2 regions of the Paenibacillus jiangxiensis genome follow, and region 2 is predicted to be linked to the other one. Evidence: predicted binding sites of a transcription regulator. Region 2 holds the regulator's gene; the other holds the start of a gene.

Region 1 (4,423 bases), on a different contig from region 2:
GGGGTGGGAATCATTTCGTAATGAAAGGTTGTAAACGCGATATATATCGAGGGACCGAGAACCAGGATGATAAAGCAAACATACCGCAGCAGCCGGAGCGCTGTAGCCAAATCATACCGCTCTGCGTAATCGGCGGAGCTTTGAAAGAAATTGGCAAACACTGCAGGCATCATCAGAACAAAAGGCGAACCGTCGATGATAAGGCCAATCCTTCCCTCCAGCAGGTTGCTGGCCACAGTATCCGGACGCTCCGAATTATAAATGGTTGGAAAAGGAGTCAGCCTGCGATCCTGGACCAATTCCTCTACCATGCCTGATTCAAAGATGGCGTCGATATTAATGTCGTTCACCCGCCGTCTGACTTCATCGACCGTATTTTCATCCGCAATGGTTTTCATATACAGCAAGGCAACGTTCGTTAAAGTGGTTTCACCAATCTGGAGCACTTCCAGTGCAAGATCAGTGCTCTTAATCCGCCGCCGGATCAGAGCAACATTCGTGAACAGGGATTCGACAAAGGCGTCTTTGGGGCCTCTCACCACATTCTGCGTAGTAGGCTCGCTGACTGCCCTGCTCTCCCCCCCACGTGTGCTGCAGCCGATGACCCGCTCGCAGCCGTCCACGAAGATGAGCGTATCCCCGGACAGCAGCGCGGCCATCATGATCTTCCATTCCTGGTACCCCTTGATTTCCCCCACTGTCAAAGCCCGTTCCTGCAGCAGACGGAATATGCCCTCAGCTGTCGGTTCATTGGCGGTAGCTTCTCTTGCCGGCTCCCCTAGCAGCGAACGCATCACCAGATTGTTGACGGCGTCGGTATTCACCATGCTGTCCAGATAGGCAATGGCTGTCTTAACGGGGTGTTCAATTCCGGTATAAAATTTACGGACAATAAAGTCAGGGCTGCCCCCGGTCAGCTTCTGAAAATGCTCCAGGTTCGCTTCCAGGTCCCAGGTAAGCTTTTCATCGACCGGCTTGGGAGACGGTGGAGTACTGCCCCCGGTTCGTCGTATCGGTTTTTTCGAACGAAAGCGTATCATGGCGTTATCCCCTCCGGATTGGATATACCTGGAGTATGTACAATTTATGCTCAATTATGCTTTTTTCAGGAGTGAAAATAGAAAAAGCCGCGACCCCTGCAGCAGCAATGGATCACAGCTTTTTTTCAATCCTCGACCGGCAGCCGGCCTGGTCTGTTCATAATCATACTCCACGAATGGAACCTGCCCCACACAGCGATCAATCCTGTTCACAGCGGCTGGCAAGGGACGCCAGCGTATGAGCATCCCACAGCTCCAGCATCTGCTTCTCGGTTGCTTCAATAACTTCCGAGACGGCGGCAGCAACATCCGTACAAAATTCATTATGCTCCGGCTTGGGGAGAATCCCCGGACAGATGGGATCGCAAATTTCCACAGCCCGGTAAATATCAGCCAGGGTGACCTCATCAGGGGACCTGGCGAGCATGTAACCACCCTCTCTTCCTTCTCTGGCAGTAACGATTTCCGCTTGTACAAGCCGTGTCAGAACCCGTCTCACAAGCGTCACCTCGCTTCCGATGGCCCCTGCGATTTCCCCGCTTGATAGCAGCTTTCCGTCTTCTCTATTCAGATATAAGAGCGCCTGAACGGCTACGCCAAGCCACTTGGGCGTAGCCGTCCGCGCTTTTTTCTCCATAGTCACAATAATGGCACCCCTAAATGTAAAATCCGTTGTCTGCATTGTACGTGAAGACAGCTCCAAGTTCAAGGAAAACGCTTTCTAAAATACGGGCATTTACGACACTTGAAATTCCACGCTTTCATTTAACGACAAGCTTAATGTGATTAACATCACATAACCAAATACAATATATAGCTAAAATAAGGGAAATGTGATCTATATATTGTGAAATATGGAGGAACAAATGATGAATATGCTGTCAGACCCCAACGTCCATGCCATCGGTGATCGGGTGATCGGAGCGAGTGATCCCGACATTTTGCGCGAAAATGCCAATCTGAACGGAGAATCCTTCAGCGGCAAAATGAGCAGGCTGGGATCGGAATACGCCAAATGGTATGCCAGGGAATTCATTCTCCCAGGGGAGCTCAAGCAGGCGGTAGATCAGGGATACGTCTATGTCCACGATCTGGACCAGTATGCGCTTGGCACGACCAACTGTATCTTTATTCCCTTTAACAGGCTGCTGGAAAGAGGATTTAATACCGGCAACGGGTCGGTACGGACACCCCAGACCATCATGTCCGCCATGGCGCTTGTGGCCATCATTTTTCAGGCGCAGCAAAACAGCCAATTTGGCGGCGTGTCCGCCAATAAGATCGACTGGGACCTTGCCCCCTATGTAGCTCGTTCTTTCCGAAGACACTTTAGCAAGGGACAGCGGCTTTTCGCAGAGCCAGCCTCGCTTGACTATGAGCAAATACATATGGAAAGTGAAACGGCCCGGCAAGCATGCCCACGCTCCTACGCGTTCGCTATGGAAGAGACGGGAACAGAAACGCGCCAGGCGGCGGAGTCCCTCATACACAACCTGAATACGATGAGCAGCCGGGCCGGAGGTCAGATTCCTTTCACCTCGCTCAATTACGGCATGTGCACTTCACCCGAAGGAAGGCTTGTAGCACGCGCGCTGCTGGAAGCAACGATCAGCGGGCTGGGCGCGGGCGAGACGCCGGTGTTTCCGCAGCATATTTTCCAGTGCAAGCAGGGGATCAACCAAAAGCACGGCGATCCTAACTACGACTTGTTCCTGCTGGCCGTCGAATGCTCCAGCAAGCGCCTGTACCCGAACTTCGTCAACGTGGACGCTTCTTTTAATCTGCCGTATTACCGCGAAAACGACCCGGATACGATTATAGCCACCATGGGCTGCCGCACCCGCACCATCGGCGACCGGTTCGGCAGAAACCGCCAGAGCGGGAAAGGAAATCTGTCCTTCAATACGATTAACCTGCCACGCATCGGCATTGAGCACGGGATTTGCAGAGGGAGCCGCAATCACCCGGATATCAAGGGATTCTATGCCAAGCTGGAGAAGAGCATGAACATTGCCCTGGAGGGGCTGATCCACCGTTATCGCATTCAGGCACATCAGCCTGCGAAGGCCTCCGATTTCATGATGAGGGAGGATGTATGGGAAGGCGGAAGCCAGCTGTCGCCCGAGGAAGAGGTCGGCCGTCTGCTGAAGCACGGTACATTGGCGATCGGATTTATCGGGATGGCAGAATGCATGAAAGCGATGTACGGCAAGCATCACGGGGAGAGCGATGTCGTACACAGGGAAGCACAGCGGGTCATTGCCGCCATGCGCACCTTCTGTGACCGGATGAGCGAAACACATGACCTGAACATCACCTTGTTTGCGACACCTGCCGAGGGGCTGGCAGGCAAATTCACGAAGCTGGACGCCGCGGAATTTGGACAGATTGAAGGGGTTACGGACCGCGAATATTACACGAATTCCTTCCATATTCCCGTGTATTACAAGGTGGCGGCAGCACGCAAGATTGATCTCGAGGCGCCTTTCCATGCTTATTGCAATGCGGGCGCCATCTCCTATGTTGAACTGGACGGCAATGCCCGCAGCAACCCGGATGCGTTCCGGACCATCGTGCAGTACGCCTTGTCCCAGAATATTGGGTATTTCTCCATCAATCACCCGATTGACCGCTGTCCGGATTGCGGATATGAGGGCATCATTGGCAGCGAGTGCCCGCAATGCGGCACGGATGAGCGGGACACCCACTTTCAGCGGCTGCGCCGCGTCACAGGTTACCTGACCGGAGATTATACCGTCCGCTTTAATGCGGCCAAGCAGGCGGAGGTTCGGGACCGGGTGAAGCATCGTTGAATTGGTGCGGTTATATTCCCGAATCGCTGAATGAAGGAAGCGGCCTGCGTGCCGTCGTATTCATCAGCGGCTGCCGCCATGCCTGCCCCGGCTGCTTTAACCCCGCTTCCTGGAGCTTCCGCGCGGGGGATACCTTTACACGGGAGCTGCAGCAGGCCGTGATCCGCGAAGCGTCGGCCAATCCGCTGCTGGACGGGCTTACGCTGTGCGGCGGTGATCCCTTCTTCTCGGCGGTGGAATGCATCCCGTTCGTACAGGCCTACAGAGCCGCCTGCCCCGCCCATACGGTCTGGGCGTACACAGGCTTTACGTTCGGAGCGCTGATCCAGGACTCGTCCATGCTTGAGCTTGCCAGACTGTGCGACGTCATCGTGGACGGTCCCTTTATCGCAGAAGAGAAGGACGTCTCCCTCCCCTTCCGGGGAAGCCGTAACCAGAGGCTTGTCGATGTTCCCAGGAGCCTGGCGGCCGGCCGGGTGATCGATTGGCAGCTGGCGCCTCTATAGCTTGGACTGCAGCTTGGTCTGCTTGCTGGTCTGTATCTTCCTGCTGCGAATACCATGCAAAGAT
Region 2 (4,423 bases):
CCAATACAAGCAGATAAAGTGCTCGGCCCAGACATTCTCTATCGTTACATTCTGCATGCCGTTGCCATCAATGAATTTCCCCGGTCCATCTACTCTGTACACATAATTGCCCCAGGCTGACAGATCTTTAATGACTGATCCATTGGCTGTCGAACCGATATTAAACCCAACATCCGTATTCGTTCGATTCTGCGGCGCAACCAGCTTGGTATGCCAAGGACCAGCGCCAATGATTTGCGTTGCGCGCCCGTATAGACTAATTTTTTTATTTAGCGTCCATTCGCCTGCAGGAATAAAGATTCCTTTCTTCGTTTTATCTTGTCTGAATTCATTCAAAGCCTGTTCGATTGATTTGGACTTTGAAACCTCTACATATTTGGTCGGGTCCGGGTTTTGAGCCGGAGGCGCCACATGTTCCGTTTCGATCATGTCTATGTAAATCCAGGGAACATCTCCCGCGTCTTTTTGAATTTTAATCTTGGTTCCGGCCGGGTATACTTTATCAAGCAGTAACTGGGAATCCTCATACAACCAGTAAGCTTTTTTTCCTTGGTTATCATATCCCAGCCGCCCAAGCGTCGTAGGCGTTGCATACACGTGAGAAAATTTGGATGTTACAGTAAAGTTGCGGATATCGGCACCATTCGCATAAATACTGATTGTTCCTGTGGTGTTTTCGGCAACAGCGTTACGGAATACAAACGCATTTGCTGGAGAAGTGAGTGTAAACTCCACATATTCTCCATTTGCATCCAGACGAACTGCTGAACGGCCCGATGCTTCACCTGCAAAGTCTCCAGGCGTAAAATTCTTTGCCAATACCGTTCCATTCGTTCGATTGGATGAAGACTCCGCTTCTAATACGGTAAATGGCATGTTAGCACCACGCCCGGAATTTTGTGTGATAGCAGGATTTGCGGTGGCTGTAGACGCCTCTGAGTCAGGAACATCAGTAGACGTACCGTAAACCTCCAACTCGGAAATTTGTGCGGCTGGCCAAGTGGTGTTAGCTGTTATGTTAACCCGTACATAGCGAGCACTAGTTGCGTTGAAGTCGACTGTAACGGCATTGCTGGCGGCCTGCTTAAATTTATAGTCTTTAGAGCTCACTAAGTCCGAGAAATCAGATCCATTTGTACTTCCTTGGATGGATAAGGTCTGTGTTCTAGTCTCCCAACCCGCAGGAAGCCTCAATATGGCGCGGTCAATACGGGTTGCTTTCCCGAGATCCACTTGAATCCATTGCGGGAGCTTATGATTTTTGCTTTCCCAGTAGCTATCCTGTTTACCGTCAACAGCATTGTCAGCCGTATATTCACCATTATTGCTGCTTGAAGTGGCGTGTTTTCCCAATGCCAGATTCGGTCTTTCCTTCGCTTGAACTACGGGTAAACCGAACGAGAAAACAACGGTCGTAAACAGCATCGTTAATATGCTTAACCAGGCTAATCGTTTCTTCATTTTAATCCTCCAAACTCAATTTTATCAAAGAAATCCCTTTGATCCGTTTCAGCCGCCTCGTCAAGTATAGCCTGCATGTCGTCACTTTCACCAGCAAATATCTTCTGAATTGCAGTGGTAATTGTTGCATAATAGCCCATGCCGCAAAGCCATTTCATACATGGACCACATCAAAAAACCTACCTTGTCAGTACGTTTACTTGGCGGCGGATTCACGACCGTTTTGCCCGGCCTTGTGGAATTTATGAGCAGATTTGATGAAGTTTATCAGGAACGAACCCGGGGGTTCGCTCCCTTCATGAGCCCATAAAAAAAAAGAAAACCTCACTCTGACGAGTGAAGCTTCCTTTTTTTATGGAGCCTAGGGGGATCGAACCCCTGACCTCATCGCTGCCAGCGATGCGCTCTCCCAGCTGAGCTAAGGCCCCAAATTCTTATTCAATTTGTCATCCGTTCGCGGCGACTTCTATATCATATAAAATTCAAGCGCTTCTGTCAATACTTTTTCACCGCCTGAGGCCGACGATTTATTCGTCGGCCGTGTCCTTGGAGAGCAATGTTTTCAGTTCCTTCATGAACATGTTGATGTCCTTGAATTGGCGGTATACTGAAGCAAAACGGACATAGGCCACTTCATCCACCGGGTACAGCTGCTCCATGACCAGCTCGCCGATATCGCGGCTTTCCACCTCGGCTGCTGCGGTGTTGCGCAGCGAATTTTCCACCTGAGAGACGATCCGTTCCAGATGCTCAACGGACACCGGCCGCTTCTCACAGGCCCGGATGAGCCCCCGCAATATTTTGTCACGGCTGAACTCCTCGCGGCTGCCGTCCTTCTTAATGACCATCAGCGGCGTTTCCTCCACCATTTCAAAGGTGGTAAACCGCCGGCTGCATTGCTCGCATTCACGGCGGCGCCGAATCGATTTATTTTCATTCGCTGGTCTTGAATCCAGCACTTTGGTGCCTGCATAACCGCAGAATGGACATTTCATAAAAACTCGCTCACTTCCTTTTACCAATAACTTCATTTTTAATAAGAGTCATAAAATCTGTCTTCCTGCACATAATACTTGTACCAACCCGGAGGAGGTGAACAGCAATGGGACAAGGTGGTAGCAATGGAAACTCCAACAACCTGGTAGTGAAACAAGCTTCCGGCGCGTTGGAACAGCTTAAATACGAGGTTGCTCAGGAACTTGGTATCTCTATTCCACAAGACGGTTACCAAGGTAACATGACTTCTTACGAAAACGGTTCGATCGGGGGTTTCATCACGAAACGCCTGGTGACAATCGCTGAGCAGCAACTGGCCGGTCAATTTCGTTAATTCTTAACCCCTTAAAACGGCGGGACAGGTCAAACGGCTTGTCCCGCCATTCCTATTCATTAAAACTGGCCGTATATTTTCGTGTACTGCCTGTAATAATGAATGACCCGCTGTACATAATGCCTTGTTTCCCCGAACGGGATCTGCTTAACCGTCTGTTCCCTGCCATCCCAAACCCCTTCCCGCATCCATTCTTTCACCTTGCCGGGGCCCGCGTTATATGCGGCGATCATTGCCACCGGATTGTTCTGGAATTGCTCCCCCAGACTGTGTACGTACCAGGTACCGAGCTTAATGTTCATATCAGGCTCGTCCCTTATCAGCTCAAGCGGAACCCGGGGAAAACCTGTTTTATCCATAATCCACTGCGCCGTATCCGGCATCAGCTGCATCAGGCCAAGCGCTCCCCTGCGTGATTCCTTGCTTGTCTCATAATTAGTCTCCACGCGGATAATGGAGGCAATGAGGAACGGATCGACTTCATACATTTGAGCATGTTCCCTGATTTCATCCTTGTAATGGATCGGATAAAACCAGGACATCCAATTCGAGCTTAGGAATAAAAAAAGCACAAAAGCTACAAACAAAACAAGCAGAACTCTTTTTTTACGCAAAATCCTCATGAAAATACCTTCCGCTCCAACAACTCATCCAATTGCCGCTCTGTATCAGCTACATCACGGCTGTTATCCACAACGATATCCGCAAGACGCTTCTTCTCCTCAATCGGCATCTGTGCGTCAAGTCTCTGTCTTGCTTGCTCTGGTGTCAGCCCGTCACGCTGCATCAGCCTCTTGAGCTGAACCTCCGCCGGAACATAGACGACCATAACCTTTTGAAACAGATTATCCAGCCTGGACTCATACAGCAGCGGAATATCCACGACGACGAGCTTGTCCGGAAACTCCGCCTCGTAAGCATTCATCCGCCGTATGATCTCCTGCCGAATGGCGGGATGGGTAATTTCATTCAAGGCTTGGCGCTCCGAAGGATTGGCGAATACAATCGCCCCAAGCCTCTTGCGATGCAGCGTTCCGTCCTCATTCAAAACCTCTTGTCCGAAATGACGGACAACAGCGTTCAGCACAGGATGCCCCGGAAGCATCACTTCCCGGGCAATGGCATCGGCATCGACCAGCAGCGCACCCCTGGCTGCCAGCAGCGCCGATACCGTGCTCTTCCCGGTGGCAATGCCCCCGGTCAAACCGATAATCATGTATTCACCCGCTTTCGGCTATAACAATTTCATCATACCCATAATAATTAGCAGTAATGCAGGCAGTACGCTGAATACCTTCATAAAGCGGAAGGCTGCCAAACGGAACCCTGCCTTCATGCCAGCGATCAAAAACAGCCCGCTGAATACCGCTATGGTTGCCGCTGTGGTCAGCGGAGTATATCCCAGCATGGCCGCCCCTAATCCCGCTCCGAAAGAATCAAGGGATAAGGCCATCCCAAGCCATATCGCTTCCTGGGCAGATATGCTTCCGGAACGGTCCGTATCGGCGGCAGATGGGCTGCGTAAAATATGGATGACCAGCCCTATCTTGCGAAGCTCCATAGAGAACAGCATTTTATTCGGACCCTCAGCAACTTCGCTTTCCGATTCCTTTTCATGCGAAACAGCTTCCC

What was found. The regulator NrdR, encoded in region 2, represses ribonucleotide reductase genes. The targets are predictions, from matches to a motif close to AACACNATATATNGTGTT.
Region 1: the regulator NrdR is predicted to act here: its motif matches at 1,844-1,861, upstream of ACI1P2_RS25725 (anaerobic ribonucleoside triphosphate reductase).

The regions. Positions count from the first base shown of each region.
Region 1 covers NZ_JBJURI010000033.1:37,756-42,178, forward strand. The annotation lists gene ACI1P2_RS25715 (spore germination protein) at 1-1,040, opposite strand, end outside; gene ACI1P2_RS25720 (RrF2 family transcriptional regulator) at 1,240-1,683, opposite strand; gene ACI1P2_RS25725 (anaerobic ribonucleoside triphosphate reductase) at 1,916-3,853, shown strand; gene nrdG (anaerobic ribonucleoside-triphosphate reductase activating protein) at 3,850-4,359, shown strand.
Region 2 covers NZ_JBJURI010000005.1:89,278-93,700, reverse strand. The annotation lists gene ACI1P2_RS06965 (discoidin domain-containing protein) at 1-1,461, opposite strand, end outside; gene ACI1P2_RS06960 (hypothetical protein) at 1,458-1,601, opposite strand; tRNA gene ACI1P2_RS06955 (tRNA-Ala) at 1,817-1,889, opposite strand; gene nrdR (transcriptional regulator NrdR) at 1,989-2,456, opposite strand; gene ACI1P2_RS06945 (alpha/beta-type small acid-soluble spore protein) at 2,564-2,791, shown strand; gene ACI1P2_RS06940 (lytic transglycosylase domain-containing protein) at 2,851-3,414, opposite strand; gene coaE (dephospho-CoA kinase) at 3,411-4,007, opposite strand; gene ytaF (sporulation membrane protein YtaF) at 4,026-4,423, opposite strand, start outside.